DNA from 4 places in the Lysinibacillus sp. NPDC093688 genome. Region 4 is predicted to be linked to each of the others. Evidence: riboswitches for the same ligand, from Rfam matches in the RefSeq annotation. Region 4 holds a riboswitch; each other region holds the start of a gene.
What was found. Region 4 has a riboswitch for cobalamin ahead of ACQKN2_RS09820 (hypothetical protein). Riboswitches for the same ligand answer to the same signal wherever they lie in the genome.
Positions count from the first base shown of each region.

Region 1: it holds a riboswitch for cobalamin, as region 4 does, so the genes downstream of both, ACQKN2_RS04580 (hypothetical protein) here and ACQKN2_RS09820 (hypothetical protein) in region 4, are expected to answer to the same signal.
Region 2: it holds a riboswitch for cobalamin, as region 4 does, so the genes downstream of both, ACQKN2_RS13455 (hypothetical protein) here and ACQKN2_RS09820 (hypothetical protein) in region 4, are expected to answer to the same signal.
Region 3: it holds a riboswitch for cobalamin, as region 4 does, so the genes downstream of both, ACQKN2_RS02195 (ribonucleoside-diphosphate reductase subunit alpha) here and ACQKN2_RS09820 (hypothetical protein) in region 4, are expected to answer to the same signal.

Region 1 is NZ_JBNNUX010000003.1:169,424-177,202, forward strand. It holds gene ACQKN2_RS04565 (ABC1 kinase family protein) at 1-1,788, shown strand, start outside; gene ACQKN2_RS04570 (NlpC/P60 family protein) at 2,170-3,372, shown strand; gene ACQKN2_RS04575 (hypothetical protein) at 3,993-4,541, shown strand; cobalamin riboswitch at 4,770-4,959, shown strand; gene ACQKN2_RS04580 (hypothetical protein) at 5,158-5,700, shown strand; gene ACQKN2_RS04585 (ABC transporter substrate-binding protein) at 5,702-6,667, shown strand; gene ACQKN2_RS04590 (tyrosine-protein phosphatase) at 7,264-7,779, shown strand, end outside.
Region 2 is NZ_JBNNUX010000015.1:76,969-84,747, forward strand. It holds gene ACQKN2_RS13440 (adenosylcobinamide amidohydrolase) at 1-1,362, opposite strand, end outside; gene ACQKN2_RS13445 (FecCD family ABC transporter permease) at 1,359-2,360, opposite strand; gene ACQKN2_RS13450 (ABC transporter substrate-binding protein) at 2,357-3,322, opposite strand; gene ACQKN2_RS13455 (hypothetical protein) at 3,417-3,806, opposite strand; cobalamin riboswitch at 3,895-4,077, opposite strand; gene ACQKN2_RS13460 (acyl-CoA dehydrogenase family protein) at 4,135-5,802, opposite strand; gene ACQKN2_RS13465 (class I adenylate-forming enzyme family protein) at 5,804-7,306, opposite strand; gene ACQKN2_RS13470 (MerR family transcriptional regulator) at 7,299-7,688, opposite strand.
Region 3 is NZ_JBNNUX010000001.1:429,505-437,283, reverse strand. It holds gene ACQKN2_RS02205 (ABC transporter ATP-binding protein) at 1-992, opposite strand, end outside; gene ACQKN2_RS02200 (ribonucleotide-diphosphate reductase subunit beta) at 1,268-2,308, opposite strand; gene ACQKN2_RS02195 (ribonucleoside-diphosphate reductase subunit alpha) at 2,322-4,535, opposite strand; cobalamin riboswitch at 4,697-4,886, opposite strand; gene ACQKN2_RS02190 (hypothetical protein) at 4,996-5,679, opposite strand; gene ACQKN2_RS02185 (ECF transporter S component) at 5,676-6,170, opposite strand; gene ACQKN2_RS02180 (bifunctional adenosylcobinamide kinase/adenosylcobinamide-phosphate guanylyltransferase) at 6,461-6,853, opposite strand; gene ACQKN2_RS02175 (histidine phosphatase family protein) at 6,802-7,401, opposite strand; gene cobS (adenosylcobinamide-GDP ribazoletransferase) at 7,374-7,779, opposite strand, start outside.
Region 4 is NZ_JBNNUX010000009.1:90,966-98,744, forward strand. It holds gene ACQKN2_RS09810 (LacI family DNA-binding transcriptional regulator) at 1-327, opposite strand, end outside; gene ACQKN2_RS09815 (GTP-binding protein) at 707-2,647, shown strand; gene ACQKN2_RS09820 (hypothetical protein) at 3,166-3,930, opposite strand; cobalamin riboswitch at 4,182-4,365, opposite strand; gene ACQKN2_RS09825 (amidase family protein) at 4,450-5,919, opposite strand; gene ACQKN2_RS09830 (hypothetical protein) at 6,243-6,923, shown strand; gene ACQKN2_RS09835 (DUF4181 domain-containing protein) at 7,144-7,581, shown strand; gene ACQKN2_RS09840 (methyl-accepting chemotaxis protein) at 7,694-7,779, opposite strand, start outside.

The DNA of each region.
Region 1 (7,779 bases), on a different contig from region 4:
GTGACAGAGGTCAGTACACTTATTTGGATTGGTAGCATGCTACTCATTTCGATGCTGCTCTATCTTGTTTTTGAGCTTTTCGATTCAAGTGGTATTACAGCTAGAGATCGTCGTAATGGGAAAAAGAATATATTCTTGCGCATTCGTAGCTACTGGCGACAACAAAAGCGCTTGCGTCAGGTGTTGAAAATAGCTGTGACAAATGGCGTTGTTCAAACGATTAAATACGCAAGACAACGTGAAAATGAAAAGGAGCTTGCCGTTGCTTTAAGGGTAACTTTGGAGCAATGTGGTGGGATATTTATTAAATTCGGCCAGGTCCTTTCTACTCGTAAGGAATTATTTTCTCCTATCTTTATTGCCGAATTGGAGAGGCTACAACATAGTGTGAAGCCTTTACCTTCAGAGCAGGTAACACAAATTTTAGAAGAGTCACTTCCGAAGCCTATGAATGAACTATTTGCAAGCTTTCAAATGGAGCCTATTGCGGCAGCATCTATTGGACAAGTGCATAAGGCACGATTGAAAAATTTTGATGAAGTCGTGGTGAAGCTACTGCGTCCAGAAGTGAAGGGGATCATGCGAGATGATCTCGAGATTTTAGAGGAGTTTGCCAATTGGCTTTCACGAAAGTCTACATGGGCTGAGTCACTTGGTTTTCGTGAGCTTGCTAAAGGATTTGCAGATGGTTTACGCGAGGAAACTCATTTAGATATTGAGGCTCGTAATACATTGCAGGTGACGAAAGCTCTTGCTAAAAGCGAATATAAGGTGCGGATTCCTAAAATCTATACAGAATATTGTTATGAAAATATTATTGTCATGGAATATATACGTGGGAAAAGTGTTGCTAATGCTGCGGCTGAATTTAGTCGTTTAGAAAGTGATCGTAGGCAGTTTGCCCGGACTGTTTTGTATTCTTTCTTTGAGCAGATGCTTCTTTCTGGTATCTTTCATGCAGATCCACATCCAGGGAATATTCATATTGATGAGACGGATGGCTCACCGATACTGCTTGATTTTGGGGCTGTAGGGCGTTTGGGAGCTACACAACAAGATGGCTTAAAGCTAATTTTAATGGGGATTCATCTAAATGATTCAAGTACTTTATTTGACGGCTTAACATTATTGGTTGAAAATGCTGATCATGCAGAACGTACGAAGATGGAGCAAGCCATTGATCAAATTCTCTTGAAAATCTCTTATGTGGATCGGATTCCTACAGAGGAATTGATACATGCGTTATTTACAGTTGTTCGTGATTTTGGTCTTGCTTTCTATCCCGCAGTAGGTTTAGCGCTGCGTTCCTTAGTAACATTGGATGGCACATTACGGGTAATTGACCCAAGATTTGATATTTTTACAGAAGCAAAAGATTTTTCATCCGCATATATGCGGGCATCCTTCCTGAAGCCATTTAAAGAACCATTGGCGGCGAAGGAACGTATACAAGAAGAATTGTCCATGCTTATTCCGACGTTGCGCAAAATGCCAAGACGAGTCGACCAACTTATTCAACGGATAGAGAGTGGGAAAATTATTTTACATCACGATGTTTTTTCGGATGAGGATAATGCTCGTTTTATTACCAATCTGTTTTCCCGTTTCGTCTTGCTCCTCGTTGGTATTACCTTTGGCATTATTTCTGTAGCTCTTTTAGCGATTTCACAATTTATTCATGACATGTATGCTGTTTACTTAAATACAGCTGCATACTTAGGCTTATTTTTATGTGCCATTCTCTTAGTACGGCTTTCTATCCAAGCACTACGTTCCATGAAGCAATAGAAGCGCCAACTCGGAGTGAAAATCAATCTTTGTTTATGGATACACATTATTTATAGGTAGGGGAAATGCTCCCTTACCTTTTTTTATTGTAAAAAAGATCCTTAGAAATATTACAAAAACATTACAAGATAGAGAGTGGGTCTAATGGTAAAGTAGCTAAAAACGTTGCTATGTAGAATAAAACGAGATTTTGTAGAATTTATTAGAATTTACATGAATATTACAAGAATGTTTCGAGTTTTACTAAACCATTAAAAAGGCGCGAAATAGTATAAAAGTTATGCTAATAGTGCTAAACTTTAAAAGGCTAATAAAATATAAGATTACATAAAAGAAATCGTTCCAATGATGACAGTAAAATTCTACGAACGAAATTGACTAGTGAAGGGAAAGAATAACGTGGGTAAGCGCAATAAATGGCGTAAGTCGATGGTGCTAGCACTAGCACTAGCTGGCGGCTTATTATTTAATACAGTACAACCAACTGAAGTACACGCAGAAGAAACATCTCAACAAATGATGGATAAAAAAGCTAAAATAGATACAGAGGTTAAAAAGCTACAAGAAGAATTAAAGAAACTACAACAAGAGATCGATGAAAAAGTAAAAGTATTTAACAAAGTACAGGCAGACATTAAAGAAGTGGATGCAAATATTGTCGATACTAAAAAACGTATTGAGCAACGTTCAGTGATTTTAAGTGACCGTATGGCTGCATACCAAGCTCAAGATAATACTGTAGGTATTTATTTAAACGCTGTTCTTGAATCAAAAAGCTTTGCAGATTTAATGGACCGTGTCGTAGCGGTAAAAACATTAATGGATGCTGACCAAGAATTAGTAGATCAACAAGAAGCAGATAAGGCTAACTTAGAGAAACAAAAAGCAACATTAGATGAAAAACAAAAAGAGCTTCAAAAGCAATTCCAAGAGCTTCAAGAGAAGGAAAGCGAAATGGAAGTTAAAAAAGCTGAAAATGAAGCAAAATCTCTTGCATTAAAGGCACAAATTGCAACGAAACAAGAAGAAGAGCGTTTAGAAGCAGAACGTAAAGCAGCAGAGGAAGAGGCAGCTCGTTTACGTGCACTTCAAGCAGCTACTCCAGTTGTACAAGCAACAAACAACAATAATAACAGTAACGATAATGATAATAGCGATGCTAGCAATAGTAGCAAAGCTAACAATGAAAAATCAGAACAAAAAGTCGTTGTTGGTTCAGGGTCAGGCACTGCATCTTCAGGTGATGCTATTTCAACTGCGAAACAATTCCTAGGTCGTAGCTATGTTTGGGGCGGTAGTAACCCATCGACAGGATTTGACTGTTCAGGTCTTGTGCAATGGTCTTACCAACAAGCAGGCGTATCTTTACCACGTACAGCATCACAACAATATTTAGCAACACAACGTATTTCAGCAAGTGAAGCACGTGTAGGTGACCTAGTATTCTTCAGCTATGGTTCGGGTATAGCGCATGTAGGTATTTACTTAGGAAACAACACGATGATTGATGCTCAAAATAAAGGTGTTGTCATTGAATCACTTGATTGGTGGAATCAATATTTAGTAGGCTTCGGTCGTATTTAAAAAGCCGTACTAAAATATAGACGATTTAAATAGCGAAAAGGTTATCTTTGTAAAAGAAATTACAAGGATAACCTTTTTTATTATTTGACGGTATTGGAGGTTATCCCGTAAAAATCAACTATTTAAAATATAGTTAAAAACCTACGAGTAAACCTAGCAGGCAAACAGATATGGTTATCCATTAATTTAGGCTCGACTACTCGATCAATAATGAGTAAAATAACTTCTGTGAAGAATAAATTTACATAAGTAGATATATTTACTACTATAGGACCAGTTACAAAAATGAAGATGGAGCCGAGAAAAGAAATAACATCACTTATTCATAGAATGATTGTCATCATTAATGCGTATTTTACTTGAATTAAAGCAAAGGCTGATAAGTGTGACACCTCTAACGAGTAAAATATGTCTTCATATAGCTAAAAGAAAGTATTCCTTGCATATTGAACCTCGTTTCTGATAATTTTGACATATACAAGTAGGGATCTTACTTTGAAATTATAATTATTTGAGACTTTTATTTTGTAGTAGCGAAGTAACGAATGATGGGAAATGAGAAAACACTTACAAGTGCATTATTTTTTTTCGTTCTGAAACAATAAAGGTAGGGATGAATCATGGAAAAAGAGATTTTGCAACTTTTTAGTAATTTAACAGAGCGTGACCGTGATATTCAATACAAATCATACGAAGAATTAATGAAAATTATGCAGGAGCCAGTTGATTGGACATATTCAGTTTGGGAACAACTTGTTCAGACTCTTACATACAAAAATGGTCATGTGCGTGCAAGTGCTGCACAATTTTTATGCGCATTGGCAGCAAAAAGTGATCCTGAAGAAAGAGTATTAGAGGACTTCTTAAAGATTTGGGCAGTAACGTATGATGAAGAAACAGTCACTGTGAGGCATACTTTACAGGCAATTTGGAAAATAGGCTTAGCAGGGCAAGTACAAAGAGATTTAGTCGTATCATATTTGGCTAAAAGGTATCAAACATGCTTAGACGAAAAACACCCGACATTAATACGCTATGATATTATAGTTTCCTTTAAAAAGCTATTCGATGCAACAAATGACCCAAAACTACTAGAGATTGCACAACGTTTAATTGAGGAAGAAGAAGATATTAAATCCAAAAAGAAATATAAGAATGCCATCCGGTAAAAGTTTTGAAATAGCTAATTTTTTTATAACGTATGAAAAAATAAAATGTTTTACTCCATGAAGCATAACAAGTATCTGCACGAGCAGGATGAATACCCGTGGGGGCAGTGAATATATCCGCGTGCATAAGGTAATACCTGCATGATTCTTATCCATCGTAATTTGTTTATTCTAAATTCCACAGCTATTTTTTCCTATCAATCTATGTTAAACTGCATTACAAGTGAATAATTCTTGCAGAATAAAGGTGCTGAACTATAGCATAATCGGGAATTCGGTGAAAAACCGAAGCTGTTTCCGCAACTGTAAGTACAGGAATTATAAAGATATACCACTGTCGAATTATCCGATGGGAAGGTTCTTTATGAACGTAGTGAACTGTGCAAGCCAGGAGACCGACCTTTGTTTGAACGTATAGATAACTCTTCGGAAGCTAGGAGGATATGCGGCAAATACATAGGCTATGTCGTATCTATGCGACAATATTTATGTTATTTTTCGTTGTTTCCTTAGGAGTGGGAACAACGTTTTTTTTATGTGCACTTATAATTCACCTAATGTAAGCCGGGTGTTAATAAGGTAAGAATTTTTCATGAAGGAAAGCGGGGACTTAGATTTGAAAAAAGATGCACGTTATTCTTGTTATCCATTTATGCGTGAAAAGGCATCGACAGTAGATTTTGAAATTCGAACAGATAGCCTAACAACGCATATTGGTGTAGCATTGGCGGCGGTGAAAAAAGAAACGGTAGAGGTAGTAGCAGATGATTTGCTAGCCATTTTGCCAATGGCATACCATGTAAATGGCTCAGTCCGAGGTAAATTAGCGGTAACCGAAGATGATTTGACTTGGCTAAGTGATCGCTATGATTTCTATGTTAGCCATGTTAAGGATGAAATACAAAACTTTGTATTACCTCAAGGAATAGAGGCGGCTACTACATTACATTTATGCCGTAGTGAGGCGAAAAAATCATATCGTGTTTTGCACAAAGTGTCTGAAGAACGCGAAGTACCAGCTATTCTCTTTGATTATTTAGGATTGCTAGCCAATGTGTTTTTTGTAATGGCTGTCTATATGAATCAGCATGCTGGTATTGCTGAAATACCGTTTATTAGTAAGTCATACCCGATGAAAAAGAAAAAGGAGAATCAATGAAATGAAGAAAATGTTTAAGCTGCAATGGCTTTCTGTGTTGATGCTGGCACTCGTATTAGTTGGCTGTGGCACGAAAGAAGATACAAATGAAGGAACTGTTTCTAAGGAAGCTCAACAAGTTGAGAAAACTAGCTATAAAGTTAAGGATGACCGTGGCGTAGAAGTAGCGTTTAATGCAGTACCTAAAACTATTGTTTCATTACAACCTAGTAATACAGAAATTTTATTTGCTCTAGGCGTAGGCGATAAAATCGTTGGTGCAACAGAATTTGATACGTATCCAGAAGAAGCACAAAAAATTGAGCGCGTCTCTAATTCTACAACATTCAATAGTGAGCGTATTTTAGCCCTAAAGCCAGATGTCGTTATTGCCTATACAACTGGAGGCAAAGATGAAGAAAATTTAAATGCATTAAAAGGCCTTGAGGATGCGGGTATTAAAGTGTTTGCCATTCAATCAGCTAAATCATTTGATGATGTTTATGGGGATATCGAACAAGTCGCAACGGTTATGGGAATTGAAGATAAAGGCGAAAAGTTAAATGAAGATATTAAAGCTAAAATTGCAGATGTCCAAGCGAAAGTTAAAGATGTGAAAAAACCCAAAAATGTCTACTTAGAAATTAGTCCAAAGCCAGATATCTATACAGCTGGTTCTGGTACATTCCAACAAGAGATTTTAAATGCTGCAAATGTTAACAACGTTTTTGCTGACCTTAAAAGCTGGGCACCGGTATCTGAGGAAGATGTCATTGCGAAAAATCCAGAAGTCATTTTAACAACAGTAAGCTATGTGAAAAACTCAGCGGAAGAAATTCTTTCTCGTGATGGATGGAATTCAATCACGGCCATTCAAAATAAAGCGGTTTATTCTATAGATACTGATATTTCAAATCGCCCAGGTCCGCGTATTGGCGAAGCTGTTGAGTTAATCGCAAAAGCAGTATACCCTGAGTTATTTAAATAATTATTATTGAAAAATAGTATTTTCGAGCTGTCCTTTATCAAGGGCAGCTTTTTTGATGGGTAAGAAGGAGACCTACTCTGGGAGGAAAAGTGATCGGGAAAGGTGGATAACTGCTCCGCTGGAAGGAAAAGTGATCGGGTAAAGTGGATAACTGCTCCGCTGGAAGGAAAAGTGATCGGGTAAAGTGGATAACTGCTCCACCTGGGAGGAAAAGTGATCGGGAAAGGTGGATAACTGGTCCGTTTGGAAGGAAAAGTGATCGGGTAAAGTGGATAACTGCTCCGCTAGATGGAAAAGTGATCGGGTAAAGTGGATAACTGCTCCGCCTGGGAGGAAAAGTGATCGGGTAAAGTGGATAACTGCTCCGCTTGGATGAAAAAGTGATCGGGTAAAGTGGATAACTGCTCCGCTTGGGAGGAAAAGTGATCGGGAAATACGACCACCGACCTGCTCCGCCCAGATAAAGAAGTGCTCAAATAAATCCCCTCATCGCTCTAAGTAGTGTATGACATTTCCTAGTTCGAAAATTGGTATTATATCGAATTGTTCTATAAAATAGAGATAAGTATGCTTGCTAACAGGAAGAGGTGCAGTGAGTGAAACAGTTTGATATAAAGATTATTCCGTTTGAGGCAGTTTATAATTTTCGGGATATGGGTGGTTATAAGTCGAGAGATGGGCGTGCTGTTAAGAATGGTTTGATTTATCGTTCAGCGGCACTTGGTAAAATGACGACAGCAGATAAGGAGCTTTTTGAAACGCTAGGTGTGAAAACAATTTTTGATTATCGAGACAACCATGAGGCTCAAAATAATCCTAATCCGAGATTCCCTAATGCTAATTATATTCAAATACCAGCTAAGGGAAATCATGCTTTTGAGATGCCTACAAACGCTGGTGGAAAAGATTTTTATAAGGTTGTAAGCCCGGAGATGTTCCGAGAATTTTATGCACAAATGCCTTTTAATAATGCCTCGTTCAAAGAGTTAATAGCAACGATTCAACAACCTGAAAATTTAGGGCTTGTTCATCATTGTGCAGTCGGGAAGGATCGAACAGGTATTGGCAGTGCACTTATTTTACTTGCTTTAGATGTACCTGTGGAAACGATA
Region 2 (7,779 bases), on a different contig from region 4:
CATTTCTTCCCCTTTTTGTGTCGCTGCAATCAATAAACTATCTGTAGCAGTACCTGTCGCAATCGTACCACTAAGCTCATCACGAATATTTTCTGATTGCAATGCCTTTGTTTTCGCCTCAGTAGCTGTCATCATTGCTTGGAAAAACGCTTCCTCTGATAAACAGCCATTCACGATGACCCACGTATTTATAGTACCAATATATGGTTCATCTTGTCTTTCATGTACACGTGACACATCAACAGCATTACCAACTCCAGCGGTAACAGCCACAAGAACGCTACCAAAGGAAGCTTGAAACTCGTTAATAGCTACAAGATTTGTTGGGACAGCTGTTAACATGACGACTGTACTTGTAGATGAAAAGTGCTCCTTTTGTAAAAATTCAGCAACCTCTCTCTTTACATCATTAATCACGTAATCTATTGGTACAGAGCGATTTAACAGACAATCATACCAGCCGATGCCCGGATTATGGACAGCTGAGGACACCGTTTTTAAAGGAAACTCTGATTGAAGTTTAATGTAATGATCTGTAACAGCGAAATTTTCTTTTTTAATGACAGCACGTTGCTGATGTTCAACCGAGGCTGGCATCATTGTAATTTGAGGCTTTGGAATTTCCGGATGTGCATAAGTTGCCACTCGGGCATGATAGACGTCTTCGATTTGCGAAGCGATTAATACTTCATGCGGCGCCCCAAATGCCCGCATCCGTCCTTCCTCCATTAGTAATAATTCATCACAATAAAGAGAAGCTAAATTCATATCATGTAGTACCATAATAACAGTCAAACCACGTTCTATTGCTTCCTTTCGCACCATATCTAAAATTTGACGTTGATGTGCAATATCTAGATGGTTGGTCGGCTCATCTAGCAGCAATATTTCCGCAGTTTGTGCAAGAGCTTGGGCGACAAAAACTCTTTGCTGTTCACCGCCCGACAAAAATTCCATTGGTGTCTGTTCATAGCGTTTCACACCTGTTTGCAGCATTGCCTGTTGCACTGCTTGTTCATCACGATCAGTCCAGCTTGAAAAGAAGCCTGTTTGATGTGGATAACGTCCAAGCGATACCGCTTCCCTTACACTGTTTGAAAAGGCATTAGCATGTAATTGTGGCAGCACTGCCATCTTCTTTGCTAATGCACGCGCACTGTAAGAGCTACTATTTTTACCATCTACTAATATAGTGCCTGCTGTTGCTGGTAGTATGCCACTTATTACTTTTAACAGTGTGGATTTTCCACTACCATTCGGCCCTAAAATCCCTAGTATTTTACCTTTTTCAACGGAAAAACTTATATCCTGGACGATCGGTACGTCTTCATAGCCACCGGAAAGATGTTCTACAACAATCATGCCCGTACCCCCTTGCCTCTACGTTGTTTATAAAAAATATAGGAAAAAACAGGCGCCCCAATAAATGCAGTAATGACACCAATCGGCAGCTCTCTTGGCATAATAATTGTTCTTGCTATTAAATCACAAATAATTAGTAAAGTTGCCCCATTTAAAAATGATAATGGCAATAAATGACGATGATCTGAACCCCAGACCATTCTCGTCATATGAGGAACAACTAAACCAACAAAGCCAATCGTTCCAGAAACAGCTACCGCTGCTCCTGTCAACATGGATCCACCTACTAAAATAATATATTTACTACGCTTAACATTGACACCTAAATGCTTCGCACGTTCTTCTCCATATAACAGAACATTTAACTCGCGTCTTTGTGTCCAAAGCATAATGGAACCAATGATAACAAACGGGATGATCATCTGAACGTAAGGCCAACCACGCATCGATACTGAGCCAAGCAGCCATCCGATCACTTGGCGTAGCTCCTCACCAGATAATGCAATCATTAATGAAATCAAGGAACCTAAAAATGAACTAAATATAACCCCTGTTAAAATAAGAGTTTCCATTTTTAGTGAGCGGTCTACTATTCTAGCAAAGCCCATAACAGCTACCATCGTCAATATGGCACCTATCATACTAAAGGTTGGCAATGTGAAATGACCGATTACAGGTATTGAGACACTAAAGAAAATCGTCATCACTGCGCCCACTGATGCACCAGAGGAAACACCTAACGTATAAGGATCAGCCAAAGGGTTTTTTAATAAACCTTGAAAAGCTGCCCCTGCAATAGCAAGTGATGCCCCTACAAGCCCTGCTAGCAGAACTCGAGGTAAACGAATCTTCCATAAAATATTGGCAGCTGTTTCATCAGCGGCCTTATTCCACAATACTTCTAATGGAATATGAACTGAGCCTATCGCCACACCACACCAGATGCTAATGATTAAAAGCGTAATTGCTGTTACATAGGCTACAATTGTTTTACTCATTTAAACGCCTCTGGGTAGACGGCCTTTGCTAATTCCTCAAGACCATCTGCTAATCGAGGACCTTGACGACTTGTCGTATTTTTATCCACTTGTACAATGGCTTTATTTTTTACGGCAGTAATTGTTCCAAAGCCTGGACGTTGTGGAATTTTCGTTAAAATATTCGGTACATAACTATATGCCACAACAATGACATCTGGATTTTTCTCAATAATTTGTTCAGCATCAATTTTAAACCAGTTATTTGAATCTGCTGCTATATTTTCGGCATGAATCATTTCTAGCATTTCATTCATAAATGTACCTTTACCCGCTGTATAAATTTCTGGCTCATCAGACGACTCTACAAAAACTTTCTTAGGCTTAACACCCTCAAGTTTTGTTTCAACTTCTGCAACCTTTGCCTTCATATTTGCGACTATTTTTTTAGCCTCTTCAAGTTTTCCTGTTGCATGACCAAGCTGTTCAATCGTCGTGTAAGTCTCATTAAAGTTTTTGGCATCCGCTACAACAAATACTTTCACACCTGCAGCCTCAAGCTGTTCAATTGCTCCTTTTGAATTCACCATACCCGATGCATGTGCAAAAACGATATCTGGCGTTAACGCAATAATTTGTTCAATATTATAATCCATACCGCCAACTTTTTCTTTTTTAGTAGCCTCTGGTGGATAATCGTCATTATCTGTTACACCCACTATTTCATCATTTAAGCCAAGACCAAATAAAATTTCAGTGTTACTTGGAATGAGAGAGACTATTTTTTCAGGAGGTGCTTCTAGCGTAATATCTTTGCCAGTAGCATCCGTTATCGTCATTGGGAATGTTGCTTGATTTACTTTTGATGTCTCTTGCTGCTCAGCAGATGACGACTTGTCATTTGTCGCCTCTTTTGTGTTACATGCTGCAAGCAAGCCAACAGCTAAAAATGCAGATAATCCTATTTTCCAAAATTTCTTCATGTGAATCCCCCTTAGTCTATCTGTGCATAAAGTTAGCGACTTGTTTTTCTGATTGATCGATACATTTTAGGTTTTTATCGCTCGAGGTTGTGGGTTATCGGCTAACTTTGGGTTTATCGCTCAACTTTGAGGGTTTATCGCCCAACTTTTTGAGTTTATCACCCAACTTTGTGGATTTATCGCCCAACTTTTTGAGTTTATCAACCAACTTTGCGGATTTATCACCCACTTTGGGTTTATCGCCCAACGTTGAGGGTTTATCGCCCAACTTTTTGAGTTTATCAACCAACTTTGTGGATTTATCGCCCAACTTTGTGGATTTATCGCCCAACTTTTTGAGTTTATCGCCCAACTTTGCGGATTTATCACCCACTTTGGGTTTATCGCTCAACGTTGAGGATTTATCACCCAACTTTTTGAGTTTATCGCCCAACTTTTTGAGTTTATCGCCCACTTTTTCAAATTTATCGATATTCATCTTCAAAACAAATACCCCTCATCATAAAAAATGAGGGGGTCAAATTTGCACAATATACATATACAAAATCCACCATCCTATCCTCGTAGGCTACAACGTGTTTTCTATAAAGGCAGGTCTCCTGGCTCGTGCTTCATACGCTTTTTCAAGCCTTCCCGAAATTTTCAGTGGCGCAGATTGAAAAAACTCACACATACAGTGGCGGGACCGCATCGGAATTACACCGATTTCCCTTTTCACTTTACTTAAGTAAAGAACCTTTATAATATTCAGTTGATTTTATTATACATGAAAATCAAAGAAGTCGCCTCCATTCGAGACGACTCTTAATCGATTAAACTATATCTGAAAAATACTGTACCGTTTTCATTGGTGCACCCATTTCACGCAATGACCATGTGTTTTCTAAATAAATATCTGCTAGCTTCTCATATTTGCCGCCGAATCTTTGTGCCCATTCGACTGCTACCACACTTTCATATAAATGTGCCATTTTCTCTGCGACCTTTTTTGCCTCGAACGTTTTCGTTGCATCATCTAAACGGCTAAATGTTTGCAAAGTTGAATCTAGTTTTGCCAATTGATTCACGACAATTTCGACTAATGGATTGTCAGTTAGTTTTTCTAGACGTTCTTCCATGACACGCACAAACATTTCGTGCACATGAAACTTATCAACTAATCGAATGAGCTCTAAAGCTAAAATATTCGCAGTCCCCTCCCACACAGTAAGTACCTGTGCATCTCTTAATAACCGTGGTGTAACAAAATCTTCAATATAGCCGTTTCCGCCATGTAATTCAATGGCTTCACTAGCATAATGTACAGCTTGCTCTGCCGTTTCTTTTTTCATGATCGCAATATACAAGCGATTCAAAATAATGTCCTCTTTATTCCCCTGTCCACTAGTTACTTTATCGTACAGCTGAATAAGGTCAAAAACCGTAGCAACTTCTACATGAAGTTTGGCAGCAAATTTCCCTAGTGTATCCTGAATCATAGGGTATTGCGTTAAAGGTTTACCAAAGGCATGACGATTTGTCACATAATGCTTCGCCTCTAAATAGCCGCGGCGCATAATGCCGATTGAAGCAACCGCATTGCAAATTCTTGATAAATTAAGCGCCTCCAACATATAGTAAATCCCTTTATTTGGATCACCTACAATATACGCTAGCGCACCATCAAATTCCACCTCACCAGAAGGTACTGCTCTAACACCAAGTTTATCCTTTAAACGCCGAACGCGCAGATTATTAACTGTGCCATCATCATTTCTCCATGGAACTGCAAACAATGTTAAACCCTTTGAGCCTGCCTGAGCCCCTTCCATGCGTGCCAATACCATGGTTACTCCACACATTCCTGCGTTAGATGCAAAATATTTCTCACCATATAAACGATACTGCTTGCCGTCCTTTCTTGCCTCCACAACATTCGCCCCAACATCAGAGCCACCTTGGCGCTCCGTTAAAAATGTAGCCCCCTCATATAGCTCTGTCTCTCCTGTTGCACAAACGTGTGGTAAAAAGCGCTCCTTCACCTCATCACTCGCATAATGATCAAGTAAATAAGCAGTTGCCATCGTTAACGTAACAGGACAGTAAAAGCCTGGTTCAGCATGTGATAGTATATAGCCTTGAGCAAAGCTATACACATAGTTACCCTTTCTACTTAGTTGCGGAATATCCTTATGCACATAGCCAACAATGCCGGTATTGTACGTCTCTTCAATTGTTTTCTTATAGCCGTCATTGACCCAAATCTCTGACACTTCTTCACCATAAGCATTATATCTTTGTAATCGAGGTTCACCCTCTCTATCCGTATGCTTGGCTCTCACATCAATATCTCCTGCACAAAGCTCACCGAAATCTGTTAGCTCACGTGTTGCATATTCCGCAAACTCTTTATCTAGCATCATTTCTAAAACTTTATGAAGTGTATCATTCTCTTTAAAAAAGTTCTTTGTTTTCATTTCTTCCTGTTGTAAAACCTTCATGCTATCTCACCTCTTGTCCCTTCAAAGTTTGTTTTAGTATTTTGCCTGATGCATTTCGTGGTAACGCTTCCACACGTTCAAAAATGCGTGGAATTTTATATTTAGCAAGATGCTTCTCTAAATAAACTTTCAGTCCGTTCTCGTCAATATTTGTTTTAGCAGCATAAACCACTTTCACCGTTTCTCCCCACTCCGGATGTGGTACACCTATTACAGCAACTTCAAATATCCCCTCATAGCTCAACATACGATCTTCAATTTCTTTCGGGTAAATATTCACACCACCTGAAAAAATGACATCCTTCTTACGATCGACAATCCAAATATAGCCGTCCTCATCTAAACGAGCTAAGTCACCTGTTTTTAGCCAGCCATCTATAAATGCAGCCTTTGTTGCGATATCATCCTTGTAATAGCCCTGCATATTGCCCTCACCGAATATCACAATTTCTCCTACTTCACCTACACTGACATCTTCTCCATTGTCGTTGATAATACGCAGCTCCGCTCCAAGTGGTGCACGTCGCCCAACGCTCCCCGCCTTCGTTGCATGCTCTTCACCAAACAATATTGAACCGTTAGGACCAGCCTCTGTTAAGCCATAAACACAGGTTAAATTTTCTGTTCTGAAAGCTTTTTGTAAATGCTGGACTTCGTTTTGTGATAACGGTGCCCCACCATAAGCCCACCACTTCATCGATGATAAATCAGCTGTTTGCAATCTTGGCAGTTGGGCAGTTAACAAATATGCAACAGGTGCCCCAAAGAAATGCGTTGTCCGCTCCTGCTCCATTGAATCAATCAATAAATCAGGTGTAAACGTTGGTGTTAACACGTTTGTTGAGCCTACAAGTACACCTGCCATTAAAAATAAATGTAATGGGGCTGAATGCGTCAACGGCATCATAAGAAGGATTCGGCTTTCTGGCTTTACTTCCATTTCCACTGCAATCATTTGCGCTACAGTTAAAATATTGCGATAGCTAAACAACACACCCTTTGGTTTTCCCGTTGTACCCGATGTGTATAAAATCGTTGAGACATCATCTTCATTCAACTGGCAATCAATTGTTTGCGTGCTTGCATGTAGAATAAGTGATTCATAGTTTAGCCAGCCAGCCTGCTCTTGACCCGTTTTGATTTTTAAAGGGACTACCGTAATGTTTTCGACTGCTGCAAAAATCGCCTCATGTACTAGAATAGCTTTAGCATCAGCATGCCGTGCCACATACTCGACCTCTTGCAGCGTGAACTTCGCATTTACTGGAACGACAATAGCCTCGATGCGCTGAATAGCAAAATAGCAAACAACAAACTCTACAACATTTGGCATAAAAATGATTACTTTATCGCCTTGTCGCACACCCTGCTCTACTAAAGCATGACTAAGACGTGTCACTTGCTCATCTAAATCACGATAAGTCACTCGTCTGCCCTGACAAACAACCGCTTCACTCATAGGGTACTTTCGCGCATTACGCGCTAACAAATTCGAACTATTCATCATGTATCTCTCCCTTTAAAGTCGCTAATTTTTCTGTAAACATGCCTTGTAACTGCTGTAACTCGTTTTTCATCTGTACCAGCTCTGCTATTTTGCCATTAACTTCTTGAATTTTTTGCTCCCCATATTCGACCGTACGCTCCAACTGCTGAATACCCGTACGATCATAATCAAACAGCAATACCATCTCCTTAATCTCCTCAAGTGAAAAACCGTACCGCTTTCCTCGGAAAATAAGCTTAAGCTTCGCTAATTCTTTTTTTGAAAAGGTTCGTTGATTAGTAGATGATCGATTGGGATGAAGCAGCCCTAGCTCCTCATAATAGCGAATAGTCCGTGTCGAAACATTAAACTGCTTAGCCACTTCTTGAATCGTCTTCAATATCATCTCCCCTTTCCCATTTTTCATCAGTATATCATTGACGCTAACGTAAACATCAACAAGAAATATGAAATTTACAGAAAATTATTGA
Region 3 (7,779 bases), on a different contig from region 4:
AGAATTGGTGCTGTAAGTGGATTTTCCGCTTCCTTGACCGCTACTTCTTTATTTAAGACGTCCACGATACGCTCTCCTGAAGGAATAGCACGTGCAATTTGCATCAATACCATACTAGAAGTCATCAATCCATTTAATATAATCGTTAAATAGTTAATAAAAGCGAGAATCACTCCAACCTTTAATGTACCGGCTTCTACTTTAATGGCCCCAAGCCAAAGTGCTGCTACAATTCCTAGATTGACAACAAACATCGTAAACGGCACGAGCACGCCAACAATTTGCTCGGCTGTAATAAAGCGCTTCGTCAGCGTATCATTTAGAGCGCCAAATTGTTCATTCTGTTGCGTTTCACGACGGAACGCCTTCACAACACGAATCCCCGCTAAGTTCTCCTGAAGCTTCGTATTAACACCATCAATTGCCTCCTGCACTCGACGATACAGGACACCTGAATACTTGGTGAAAAAGTACATCGCGATAATTAAGATTGGCACGATAATAAGGAGTACCGAAAATAACTCACGTGCCGTCACAAAAACAATAATAACGGCTCCAATAAATAATAAAGGACCACGCACAAAAATACGCAACGTCATCATAAACGCGCGTTGAACACTTTCTACGTCACTCGTTAAAATCGTAATAAGCTTCCCTGTTGTAAAAGTGTCACGTTCCTTTGCCGAATATGTCATCATTTTTTCATAAAGTGACTGACGAACGTCCGATGCAAAATGGATAGCTGCCTTCGAACTATAATAGGAGCAGCCAATCCCACCAACAAGTCCAAATATCGCACTCATTAGCATCCAGACGAACATTTTCAGCACATACGTATTGTCGCTATTGGCAATACCCGTATCAATCATATGCTGCATTATCGTCGGCTGAAGTAAATCCATCGTTACCTCTAGTACCATTAATAATGGTGCAATCAAGGTAAAAAATTTATAGGGCCCTAAAAACCCTCCTAACTGTTTTATTGCTTGCATTCCTTCGACTCCGTTCCATTTAAATCACATTCACTCTTAATTATAACTGAAAATCATTCTCAAGTGTCAATTGATTTTTCGGGTAACGTAATATTCGGGACACGATTGAATATTATATGTTTGTTTTGGTACTGTAACTGTTGTTCAAGCTCTTATGTAATTCTCCTTGCAACCCGAGAGCGGATTTCCTCTCTACCTGAGCGTTTTCCCCTGACCCGTCCACCCTCACAAAAAATACACCTCAATGTTATTTCAACATTGAGGTGTATTTAGTATTACAAATCATCAAAGCCGTTATCTTCTACATTAACCTTTACATACTGACGGGAACGCTGCTCGAAGAAATCTGTTTTTCCTAAGTCAACATCCTCATACGCTTTTACCCACTTCAATGGATTTTTGCGATAGCCTTCAAATGGACGCTCCACGCCAAGCTGATTACAGCGTACGTTCGCATAGAAGTGTACATAATCATGCACATCTTCAACATCGAGGCCATCAATTTTACCGCCAATCACTTCATTGGCCCAATCGACTTCTAGCTGAACCGCTTCACGGAAGATTTCCTGTACACGAGCTGCTCGTTCTGGTGTATCGTATTCAGGATATTCTTCTAATAGCTCCTGATAAATTTTCACAAATAAATCGACATGTAGCTGCTCATCGCGATTAATATAATTAATCATCGTCGACGAGGCCACCATTTTTTGATTGCGTGCTAAATGATAGAAGAAAGCGAAGCCAGAATAGAAGAATAAACCTTCTAAAATCACATCATAAATAATCGCTTCTAGCATATTTTCAACAGTTGGCTCCTCCGAAAATGCATGGTAGCCCTTAATAATGAACTCATTACGTCGCTCTAACACTGGCTCTGTACGCCAAAAGTCAAACGTACGATCTTGCTCGTCTTTGTTCACAATACTTGATAGCACATAAGAATAAGAGTGATTATGGATCACCTCTTGTTGCGCTAAAATAATCATTAATGCATTTAAGCTTGAATCTGTTAAATAGTCCGCTACTTTCCCGGCAAAATCGGTTTGTACACTGTCTAATAGCGCTAGTAAGCCAATGATTTTTAAAAAGGATTCCTGTTCATCTGCTGATAGCTGTGGAAACTGCTTGACATCATTGCTCATATTAATTTCAAACGGTGTCCAGAAGTTCCCTAGCATTTTTTTATATTTAGGATAAGCCCAGCTAAAACGCACATCATCCCAGTTTAAAATGTTAGAAGAGCGCCCGTTCACAATTCCTGTTGAACGGTTTGGTGCTTCCTTATCCATAATTTGTCGTTTAGTAATAGTTGTCATTATTAACTTCCTCCTAGCTTGCGCAAGACTCACATTCTAGCAATTCTACAGACGTTGAGCGTACATAATATGTCGTTTTCACACCGCTCGCCCAAGCATTCATATGCAACGCTAGTAAATCTTTTGCCTTAATCGTATTTTGAACGTATAAATTAAGTGAAATGCCTTGGTCGATATGACGTGCTCGTGCAGCATTTTGCTTGATTGTCCAATTTTGATCGATGAAATAAGCAGATTTATAATACCAAGTTGTCACAGGTGATAGATCTGGTACTGTTACTGGAATTTTGTAATCCTTCTTCTCCTCTGAATAACTCTTTTGGAAGATAGGATCAATCGTAGCTGTACTGCCCGCTAAAATGGATGTTGATGAGTTCGGTGCAACCGCCATGACATAACCGTTACGCATTCCTTTTTCAGCAACCGCTGCGCGTAACTCGTTCCATTTATGACTGTCGTAGCCACGTTTGTCAAAATACGCACCAGAATGCCAATCCGAGCCTTCAAATAGTGGGTATGCCCCTTTTTCACATGCTAAATTGTTAGAAGCACGAATCGTTAAATACGCAATTTCCTCATAGAGCTTGTCCGCAAATTCTACAGCTTCCTCAGACTCCCATTGAATTTCTTTCAACGCTAATAAATGATGCCAGCCAAATGTTCCAAGCCCAATACCACGGTAGCGTAAGTTCGTACGCTCTGCTTGTTTTACTGGAATTGTATTAAGTGCAATAACGTTATCTAACATACGTACTTGAATCGGGATCAATCGTTCTAAAACACCAGCCGGTACAGCTCTACCTAAATTGATAGATGATAAGTTACATACAACGAAATCTCCAGGTTTGCGACGTGTTACGATGACATCATCTTCAAGGGTAATAGACTCAAATTCAGTAGGCGACATATTTTGGAATATTTCTGTACACAGGTTCGAGCTATATACCATTCCTTCATGCTTATTCGGATTCATGCGATTCACTTCATCTCGATAGAACATAAACGGCACGCCTGTTTCAAGCTGTGAGCGCATAATTCGCTTCATAATATCAATCGCTGGCACGACTTCACGACTTAATAATGGATTCGCGATACATTCCGCATATTTAGTACGGAAAGAGCCATCACCCTTTTTCTCATCGTAGTAATCCTCTAATGAAAAGCCCATAACTTCTCGCACTTCATGTGGATCAAATAAATGCCATTCCCCGCGCTCTTCAACCGTTTCCATAAATAAATCCGGTAAGCATAGTCCTGTGAAAATATCATGGGCACGCAAACGCTCATCCCCATTGTTTAAGCGTAAATCTAAAAACGTAAAGACATCTTTATGCCAAATATCTAAATAGACAGCAATAGCTCCTTGTCGTTGACCGAGCTGATCGACTGAAACCGCAGTATTATTAAGCTGTTTAATCCATGGTAAAACGCCACTTGATGCGCCTTTAAAGCCTTTAATTGATGAGCCTCGGCTACGAATTTTGCCCATATAAACGCCAATGCCACCGCCGTATTTCGATAATGTAGCGACATCTGTATTCGTATCATAAATACTTTGTAAACTATCATCTACTGTATCGATAAAGCAGCTAGATAGCTGACCATGTGTTTTACCTGCATTCGATAAAGTCGGTGTGGCAACAGTCATATATAAACTACTCATTGCCCAGTAAGATTCACGTACTTTTTCTAAACGATTTTCTGTTTCATCCTGCATAAGGGTCATCGCAATGACCATCCATCGTTCCTGTGGTAGCTCCACTGGTGTTTTCGTGTAATCACGAACTACATAGCGGTCCATTAATGTTTTTAAGCCAATATACGTAAACAATTCATCTCGACTTGATTCTAAATAGGAAGCGAGTTCTTGAAGATCCTGCTCACTATATTTTGTTGTTAAACATTCATGATACAAACCAGCTTCTGTATAGCGTGCTAATTGTTCTGGGAAACCTTTATAAACATCCTGCACTGGAACGCCACGGCGCATTGCAAATTGATCATACAGTTTTTCTAAATAAACTTGAGCTGCGACAAATGTCCAGTAAGGCTCCTCCTCATCAATTAGGCTAAGCGTTTGTAAAATCATCGCATCCGCCCATGCTTCAAATGTCGCATTGTCGTTTTTTCGTAGCCAGCGATCCGATAATCTTACAAAACTTTCGAGTTCATCCTCCGTATAACTTTTCTTGAGCTTAGCAATTTGCTGTTCGATTTGAATTGTCATGTATACATTCTCTCCCTTTCTTTCTCCAGCAACACAAAAAGCGATCACGCAACATCTATCGGTTACGTGATCGCTGTAAAATCGGAAATGGAAATGAAGGACATGCACACTAAGAAGTGGACAAATCTCTCGCCTCCACTTCTCAATCCCCGAAGAATGTGTTGCTGTCTTGAACAAGTTGGCAGGTCTCCTGGCTCATGCTTCCTCCAAATGATGACCTTCCCGTTCTTCACAGTGGCCTATTCATCATTTGTCAGCACTTACAGTTGCGGGGACAGCTTCGGCCTAAGATGACTCTTTTCCGAATTCCCTTTTAAACCACATTTGGTACCGCTCGTCCAAACTACTATATATTGTGTTTTAACTCCTAAACAAATCTAACATATTGTGTTTATACTTGCAATAGGCGTTTTGCCCCTTTAAATTTTTAAAGTGCTACTTTTTCTCGAAGCAAGCCCGATTACAATGCAGTTTTACGTAATTTTTCAAAATTTCTAGGAAAATATTTTTGTGCTAGCTGCTCTTTTTCTGGTTGTATTCCTAGCAAAACTACTGCACATGGACCAGCCGTTTTCTCAACATCTAATGAACTTTTGACCTGTTGCTCGCCAAAAAGTCGAGTAAATTCTGCTTGCAGACCTTTTGATCCTACTGGCCATACTTGCTGCACTATTCCCTCTTTCCACGCTTGGAAAACAGGTTGTAGCAGTGCGATATCTTCAGGCTGTGCAAGGACTTCATTGCCTACAAGTGGCATCCCATATGTGTACCAACTTAGCTGCTCATCCTTAGTTGCTGTGCGTTTTTGTTGCTCACCAAGCATCGTTATTGACAAACCTGATTGTAAAGTCGGCATATTGGACTCTGTGCTACCGTCTATTTGCGGACAAATAAGACCAGCCTCATCAAAAACTTGCTGAATGCCTGCAACATAACGAGACCATGCAGCATCCCCTGAAAAATTAGCAAGTAAAATATGCCTTGGTAAAGCATTTGCAGCAAGCTGCTCTAAAAATGTAACGCGTGCGGTAAAATATGCCGTAAGTTGATCTGGAGCAGACACAACATCTTGTAGCTTTTCGCCAATTGCTGCGGCATTATCTGTTGTCGCAATCAGCTCACCTATTTTTATTGCATTTCTCAATGGACTCGACCTTCCTTACGCACAAACACCTTCGACAGAATTGGCATCACAACCGCAACGATCACTAAATTTATAAGTGTTGCCAGTGGAAGACTAGTCAATGACGTCCAGTAAAATGCCGGACTAATGATAAAGTAAAATGGTAAAGGTGCCACGACACCATTTAATATAAGTGCCACAGGCCATTTCCAGAAATGCATTCCTTTTTTATGCATAACCCCAAAGATCCATACAACAATAAACATTTCCACTGCGATAATTATATGTAGTGGTCCTAGAGGGAAGCCAGTAGTCAAGGCTGAGATAAAATGCCCAATGACTCCCGCAACACCAGCTAATACTGGTGATAAAAATACAACGCTCAAAAATGCAGGTGCAGAGTCAAGCGCTGCAGTTGTAATAAATGTAGGAATTTTAATAACTGCACCCACTGCACAAATTGCTGCTACCATGGCAGTGAGCGTCAATTTCATCAATTTTTGTCGATCCATCCCATTTCCTCTTTCCGTTTACATTTTGTTTATCCTAACGCTAGGTTGATTTCCGTTCCGACTGGGCGCTTTGTTGCTGACGCTTCGCTTTCGCACAGAAAACATTTGTTGCTGACGCTTCGCTTTCGCACAGAAAACATTTGTTGCTGACGCTTCGCTTTCGTGCAGAGCAAAGCTTCCTGGAGGCGTCTGATGAGCCACACCTCACTCCAATCAACCTATATACACGCCATACGCCTTAGCGAATGTCATCCCTATCTTTTTAATGAGAACCTAAATAAAAAACTATATCATTTGATTTGTTCCCCAATACCGTACCAAATGCGGACGACTCGTTCTGCTTCAGCAAATAATGCCTGGTACAAACGCCCACATGTATCACGTAATAATCGTGCCTGTTTGTCCATCGGCACAACGCCACGTCCCATATCGGTCACTATTATATACAAGGTACAATTTTCTTCAAGTGTCTTTAGTCTTGTCAAAATGGTTCTGACAAGCGGCTCATCATCCTCAAGATCTTGTGTTACGAGCCAACTCTCTATATTTTTAATAACCAATACATCACTTGTAGGAGTGCCATCAGGTAGAGTACCATCCATTAGCTCAACGTTTTGACCTGCAAGTAATTTCATGACATAGTCGGTTTTTCCACTATAGGCTCCTCCGATAAAGACATGCATCTCGCTCCCTCCTCCCAAGCCTTTCTTGTAAACGTTAAAGAAAATATTTTATCATGCGGTGTTTGATACGACCAAAAAGGTTGCTCAGTTGGTGCAAAGGCTACGAGAAGTGCTCGAATAACGCCACCATGGACAACGAGATGATACACATCTTCCCCTTTTGGTAATGCTGTGAACCCTTCCATAACACGAGCACAAAAGATATCAAAGCCTTCCCCCTTTGGAGGCGGTGACTGTACAGGATCATCTAACCATGCACAATAACGACGATCGGATTGTAAGTCCTCATATGTGAGTCTTTCAAATTCTCCGAAGTTTGACTCTCGAAATCGTCTATCAGACACGTATGTTGCAATCGGAAAATAACGGGCCGCGGTTTCCCTACAGCGCAGTAAATCACTACCATACACCTTCGTGGCCTCTTGATCTACAATAGGGAGTAAAGATGCATCAGCTAATGAAGAATCGGTCCAGCCGATATAACGCTTCTCTAAATTTTCCTTTGTTGGTGCATGTCTCATTAAGTGCACAGTAACAACGTCACCCATAGTACAACCTCCATTCCTTCAATTGATGCACCGAGTAAGTCTCCAGAAACTCCGCCAAAGTTGCGCACTGTAAATTGCCGAAAGACTAAAAAGGCAATCGCTAATACAACCATCAACACGAATGGAACAATTGTGAAGCCCGTTACAAACAACAAGCTACTGTACGCAACAACTAGTGTTAAAAGCATAAAGCAGATAAGTAAACCCGGCTTAATATGTGTTTTAAAAAAGTAGGCAAGCCCCTTTTCCTTTGAACACTTGAGCGACATAAAATAAAAGCTCATACCTACTCGTGTTAGTAAAGGAATAAACACAAGCATCCATAGTGCTAATTTATGCTGTACGAATAATTCGTGAAGTATCACAAATTTACCAAGC
Region 4 (7,779 bases):
TTTCTCTTTATCAGATTGATCATCAGAATTACAGATGATTAAACTATATTCTCTTTCATTCGCTTCATCTTCCACCCCCCGACATAATTCAGGAAAATAAGGATTAGAAATGTTCGGAATAATTAACCCAAATATTTTCGATTGCTTCGTAACAAGACCACGAGCAAATTGGTTAGGCTGGAAATCTACCTCCTCCATTACTTTTAATACCTTTTCACGTGTCTTTGGAGACATTCCCTCTTCTTTTTCATTCAATACTCGGGAAACAGTTGTAATGGAAACACCCGCTTGTTTAGCAATATCTTTTATGGTCCATCGTTTCATCATCTTCACCTACTATTAAGATCACTCTTTAGGAAAACGTTTTACGAAAACGTTTTCTCAATTACCATATCATGACATAGTTAAATTGTCATTATTTTTTCAGAATAATCAGAAAATGATAGATGCATAATTTGTACATTTACACATCTGTTAAAGATGATTATCGATGGAAAAGATTAAATGGCCCTTGTTCATATTAGCCGAGGTTTATCTGCTTTACGCCTTCTCATGGTGTGGCTACAATGTCATTGCGAATAGACTCCCAGAAATCAGAAATATATTAATATTATTGTTCATTATCACTAACAAATTTTATTCGAAATATTTTTCAACCCAATCTGTTACAATGTTGTTAATGGATGAATAGAAACGAGGATCTTTTATGCATGTAACAATTGGAGTACTTGCTCACGTCGATGCCGGTAAAACAACATTTTCTGAGCAGTTACTATTTCACACAAACAGTATTCAAGCCCGTGGGCGAGTGGATCACCAGGACACATTTCTAGATAATCATGAACTGGAGCGTCAGCGAGGCATTACGATTTTTGCGGAGCAAGGTCGCATGACGCTTGGAGATGATACATATACATTGATCGATACACCTGGGCACGTCGATTTCTCCCCAGAGATGGAGCGCGCCATTCGGGTTATGGATTATGCCATTATTATTGTAAGTGCCGTCGAAGGAATACAAGGCCATACTGAAACAGTGTGGCAACTTTTACGCCAATATCACGTCCCAACCTTCTTTTTTATCAACAAAATTGATCGTGAAGGAGCAGATGTTGAAGCCGTTATGGCGCAGCTTCAAAAGGATTGCTCTGTGGATGTTCTATTCGTAGACGAACCGCTCCGAGCTGACTTTGTTTCAAATGATATGATGGAGTGGCTTGCTGAACATGATGAGCAGCTTCTCGATGCTTTTCTTAATGAGACATTGGATAGCTCAAGCTGCATAACTCATATACAATCGTTGATTAAACAGGAAAAGGCCTTTTTGTGCTTTACTGGCTCTGCCTTAAAAGATATTGGGATAAAGGAATTCCTAGCACAGCTCCCCCTCCTTACAGAAACACATTTTAATTACAATGCTCCGTTTCAAGGTGAGGTGTTTAAAATTCGTCATGATGGACATCAACGCTTAACTTTTATCAAGGCTTTACAAGGAACGTTACATGTCCGTGATGAACTTTCATTTGGAGACGTTACTGAAAAAGTAACTGAGATTCGACAATACAATGGCAGCCGTTTTGAAACATCTCAACAGGTTAAGGCTGGGGAGATTTTCGCAGTTAAAGGGATTAGTCAAGCAAACATTGGCGATATCATCGGTTATTCAAGTAATCCTCAGCCCTATGAGCTAGTACCGACTTTACAGGCAAAAGTACACTATGAAGGTGATCAGCATATAAAGGAAGTTTTAAAAGTTTTCCGCACACTTGAAGCAGAAGAACCATCATTACGTGTGCTATGGCATGAAAAATTTCAAGAAATTCATGTACATATTATGGGTGTCATCCAACTCGAGGTGCTTATCGAAGTGCTTCATACGCGCTTCTCGCTAGACATTTCATTTAGCGAACCACAGATTTTGTATATGGAAACGATCGCCACAACTGTGACAGGCTATGGTCATTTTGAGCCATTAAAACATTACGCAGAAGTCCATTTATTGATGGAGCCAAATACACGCGGTACCGGCAATACATTTGTCAACGCATGCCACGCGGATGATTTATCAGTTGGACATCAACGACTCATTGAAAAACATTTATTCGAGCGCGATCATCATGGGCTGTTAACCGGTTTCCCCGTGACAGATATTCGCTTCACGCTCTTAACGGGTCGCGCACATATTAAACATACTGAAGGGGGCGACTTCCGTGAAGCAACATTCCGTGCATTGCGGCAAGGGCTGGAACAAGCAGAAAATGTATTACTAGAGCCATATTACCGCTTTAAGCTTAAGGCCTCTAGTGATTTTATAGGTCGCATGATGACCGACATTCAGCAAGCTGCCGGTACATTTGACGCGCCCATCATAACTGAACATGATGCGATTGTAACCGGTCGCGCCCCTGTCTCAACATTTATGAACTACAGTACAACCTTTGCCGCCTACACCAATGGAAAGGGCGTACTCTCACTACAATTTGATGGCTACGATGCGTGTCACAATACAGAAGACATTATTGAGCAAATTGGCTACGATAAGAACGCCGATCCTGAATATTCATCCTCTAGTATTTTTTGCGCAAAAGGCAAGGGCTACTCCGTTCCATGGCACGAGGCACAAGCAGCGATGCATTGTATTGACTAAATTTTTAAAAACAGGACATGATTTGTTAGATCAATGTCCTGTTTTTCATGTTTCGTGGGTATTATCTTGTCTCGCGCGGGTATTTACCTTTCTTCCGCGGGTATTCTTGCCTTCCGCGGGTATTTGCTTTCCTTCCGCGGGTATTTCCTCTGCTATCGCGGGTATTTGCCTTTCTTCCGCGGGTATTCTTGTCTCGCGCGGGTATTTGCTTTCCTTCCGCGGGTATTTCCTCTGCTATCGCGGGTATTTGCCTGCCTTCCGCGGGTATTCTTGCCTCGCGCGGGTATTGCTTTCATTCCGTGGGTATTTCCTCTGCTATCGTGGGTATTTACCTTTCTTCCGCGGGTATCTTTGCCTCGCGCGGGTATTTGCTTTCCTTCCGCGGGTATTCTTGCCTTCCGCGGGTATTTGCTTTCATTCCGCGGGTATTTCCTCTGCTATCGCGGGTATTTGCCTGCCTTCCGCGGATATTTCCCCTGCTATCGCGGGTATTCATCTTCACTCCGCGCATATTTAATTCACAAAGCTTGTATCATTTTCCGTGCCTGTTTGAAAATGCGGTATGAAGGTTCCACAACAACGTAGCTATGGGAATGAGAGAAATCCATTAAAACCTTGCCAGGTCTACTTTTCAAAAGTTGTAAATTATCAATCAGTTCGAGCAATAGTTCATGACCGTTACCACGTGGGTGCCAGTTTAAATGATAATCATTTAGTTCCTTCACCGCTTTTAAAAATTGATGATACTCTCGCTCTACAAAATTAATCAGTTGTTTATTTTTATGAGCTACTCGTGATAAATCGTCTAAATATACTTCATAAAAACGCATCACTATCGAGCACAATAAATCATTCACCCGAGCAGCACTTAGTATTGGCTTAGGAGCATGGGAAAGTCGCTCTATATTTGGTTTTGCACGAGTCGAATCAATGCGTGTAATTAAATGATACTGCTCTCCATTCACCTCGTACACAATTGGATTTGTCGGCATATACATCATAAAATCATTTGTTTTTGTTTTTAGTTGATCTGTAATAGTCGCCTTTGCAAAAAGGTGGCCATTAAAACTTTCATTTTGAATCCAAATAATATCTTTGTTATATAAAATTTTATCAAACAATCGTTCATTACTAATAAGATTGCTAGCTATTAATTGATCGACAAGTGATTCTACAACCATTCTTGTGGTAGCTTTCTTGGCAACCTCAGTGCGTGGCTGCTTACAAATTTTCATTTCTACATATTGCGATTCCTGTGCTGTACATTCATGAATATTCGTCATAATTCCATCCTCTTTTCGTACATATTTTCCAAAACGGAAGTCTTCTTTCGCATAAAAAAAGGATCTCCTACAATTAGAGGAAATCCTTCATTCTATCTTTTTCATTCATCACATAATGTCAAATTATACCCAAGAATAAAAGAACTGCCTTGAAAGCGATTACCTTCTTTTATTTTGGGCGTTTGACGTACAGTGACGAACAGAGCATTCTGTTTTGTCAACATGCCACCTCCTATTCCTCGTAGGGTTATGGTGTGTACTCATAATAGGCAGGTATCCTGACTCATGATCATCGCTACCTTTCCCCTTCCCGTCGTTAAACAGTGGTATATGAAAAGTCGCTCACATTTACAGTTGCGGGACAGTGTTGGATTTGCACCAACTTCCCTTTTAAGTAAATTGCACGCAATTTACACCTATTACTCCACGCTATTCAGTTGTTAAGAAACTGGAAAATACCAATTCCCTTACTATTAATTGTAAAGTACTGTATTTTCAAAGTCAATTGAGTCTGGGATCTTATGACAACTCAGGAGCTTTTCGTAAATTACTTGCTTGTTCATATGAAAATGCAAGTTTTATTAAAACATCTTCACTAAATGCAGTCCCTGCGAAAGTTATGCCAAACGGTCTGCCATTTTTCATATACCCTGCTGGGACGGCAATAGACGGATATCCAGCTTTCGCGCTAATTGTCGAGCCTATATATGATGGAAACATAATCGCATCTAAGTCATATTTTTTTAATGTATAATCGATTCCTTGTTCTTGAGAAAAATACAAATCCTCTAATTTGGCATTTAAGTATTCAGAATCTCTTAACGTGTTCGGTAATTTCTCTCTCGATTCCAATTTATCCTGCCCATATTTTAACGACTTTTCTTCCGATAGTTTATTAAATTGAATTAACTCAGAAATAGAATGTACAGGAATGTGAGAAGGTAGATTTACAAGGAAATTATTTAAACTATGCTTAAATTCATATTGCGGTACTGCCCATTTCCAGTCCCTATGGAAAGAAGGAATATCGATGTCTTCAAAAATAATGGCTCCTTGCTCTCTTAAAACCTGAATTGCCTTATTAAAAAGGGTTTCGTCATATTCCTCTGACTCATAATAAGTTTTGGAGGCATTCGTATAAACACCGATTCTAGCACCCTTTAATCCTGTAGCTTCTAAAAAGATTGAGTAATCTTGATGTATCCTTCCTTCGCTTTTATATGTAGCAACGTCGTCTTGATCTACATCCGTTAATACGCCCAATAAAATAGCTGCATCTGTAACCGTTCTTGCCATTGGCCCTGCTGTGTCTTGAGAGTATGTAAACGGAATAATGCCCTGTCGACTAATGAGCCCAACAGTCGGTTTTATGCCGACTACTGAATTTGTAATAGCAGGACTTAAAATCGAGGCATCTGTCTCCGTTCCAATTGATAGAACAGCAAAATTCGATGCCACTGCTACCGCCGACCCCGAGCTGGATCCTCCAACATAAAGTTCTGGATCTCCATAAGGATTAAGTGTTTGCCCACCTCGAGAACTATACCCCGCCCACATCGTACTCGACATACCGTTCGCTAATTCAGTCATATTTGCTTTCCCTAAAATAACAGCCCCCGCTTCACGGAGTTTTTTTACTAGATATGCATCCTGCTCAGCTAAATAGTTTTCTAACGCTATTACGCCTGCACTAGTATGCATAAAATCTTTCGTTTCGATATTGTCTTTTAAAACAACCGGAATTCCGTGTAGAGGTCCTCTAACCCCTTTTGTCACTCTTTCCTCATCTAATGCTTCAGCAATAAATATCGCTTCAGGATTAATTTCAAGCATAGAATTAATTCTCTGACCATCTTGATCATACTTAGCAATTCTGTGTAAATAATACATAGTTAATTCTTTTGATGTGATCTCACCATGTTCCTTAGCTACCTGAATATCAATTACTGACAATTCTTCTCTAAGAAAGCTATTAAAATTTATCCCCATTTAGTTTCCCACCCTTCTTTACTCATCACAAAACGGCATTCAAATTTTTAGCGAGGTTCTATAAATATATTAACATAAATTCTAAAATAACCCAGACTTTAACAGATCGGTTATAATGTATGTAAAACGGTTTAGACCTTATCGTATCGGTAATTGTATAATCAATCTCTTCTGTTATACATTTACCATCTAATAATCAACTCAAAGCAGCTTATTGTATAAACATAAAGTTACTTCCCACTTTTCTCATCCCAATATTTGTAAATATGTTATAATTCTATAAAGCGACTAATTATTCTGTCATTTAATTAGCTTTTTGTGAGGTGAAGGTTTTGAAAAATTATATGTTTGCAAGAGCTATACTGGTAACCTTCTTTTTAACAGGGTGTGTAAATGAAAAAATAGAAAATGCAGAACCTTCAAAACTTTCGACTGATGAAAATAATAAGTTATCAGATATTAAAGCAACTCCTCTCCAATTAACTCCAGAGCAAAAAGAAAAGTATTACAAGGAATATATTTCTCTTGTAGAAAAAGTAAATGAAAAATATAATGTAAACTTTGTAATAGAGCCAATATCAAAGTTTACAGATGAATACTGGGTTGAAGTTAAGGATTTTGAAAAGATGTTAAAAGAAAGAGTAGATGCTTCAATTATCGTGTCAAAAATTAACGATGCTTATTCCCCAACTTTTGTGCCAAAAACAGTGGAAATACATATAGGTTCAAAATTAGAGATTATTAGTTTTGAAGGCTCTTTTGAAACGCAGTTAAATTTTAATAAACCTTATGGTAGACAGTTGTTCTCAGCTATGAACTCTATATCTTCGAAAATTGAAAATGGTAGCGGTAATTGGATACAAACAGGATACAACTATTCAATTGTCGATGGAGGTCGCTCTTATCTTATTACTGTGGCTGGAAAATACTCCAATCGCGGTATTTCTTCTCCTCATATCATAGAAGTAGAATATTATTGCAATAAAAATGGTGGTATTACTTGATGATAGAAGACAAATGTCATATTAAACGTCTTTAAAAAATACCCCTAACATTCAATCTAAGGACATGTGTTTGAATGTAACTCATAGACATTACGCATTCCAATCTCGCTCTTACAAGCATGCATTTCTCATATCACTACCAAGTAATACTCTTCGATGCTACATTCTCTTTACAGATAGAATTTTCAGTTAGGATAAAAATGCCCGGTTTGAGAGGTGAATGACATTGAATACTATTATTATCGAACTAAGAACATTAATGCTTTTTCTAATTGTGCTACTAGTAATAATTAGTCTTTTTGGATTTGCCATAAGGAAGTTACTAGGTGCCGAGAGAAAGAAATGGTTTTCTTATAATTATCTGAACGAAAGACATAGAAAACTAGATCTGTCGGTACGAATATTTTTTACGACTCTATTTTTAATTAGTACGTATTATACAATTTACAATGATATGGTTGAAATTGCTTGGTATTTTGAAACATGGTTTATCATAATTATCTCTTTAATAGCCTCTGAAATAATACGAGCATTTATGGAATGGAAATACGCAAAAAATAGAAAAGACTTTGTTGCTACTATTGTAGAAATGATGTTTGTGATTACCATAGTATTTTTTACGATAAAAACTAATTTTTTCGGCTTATTTAATAGTTAATTCGGAAGCTATTAACCGCAGGTAATTAAGTAGACCTCACTTTAAATAGAAAAGGCTATTTCGCAGAAAATCCCTCTGCAAAATAGCCTTTTTTGATGGATAATGTTACACATTAATGTCCACTAAATCTCTGTGTAAGCTTTTGTAAATTTTCAGCTTGTTTACATAGGTCTTGTGACACTACCATGTTGACCGCTT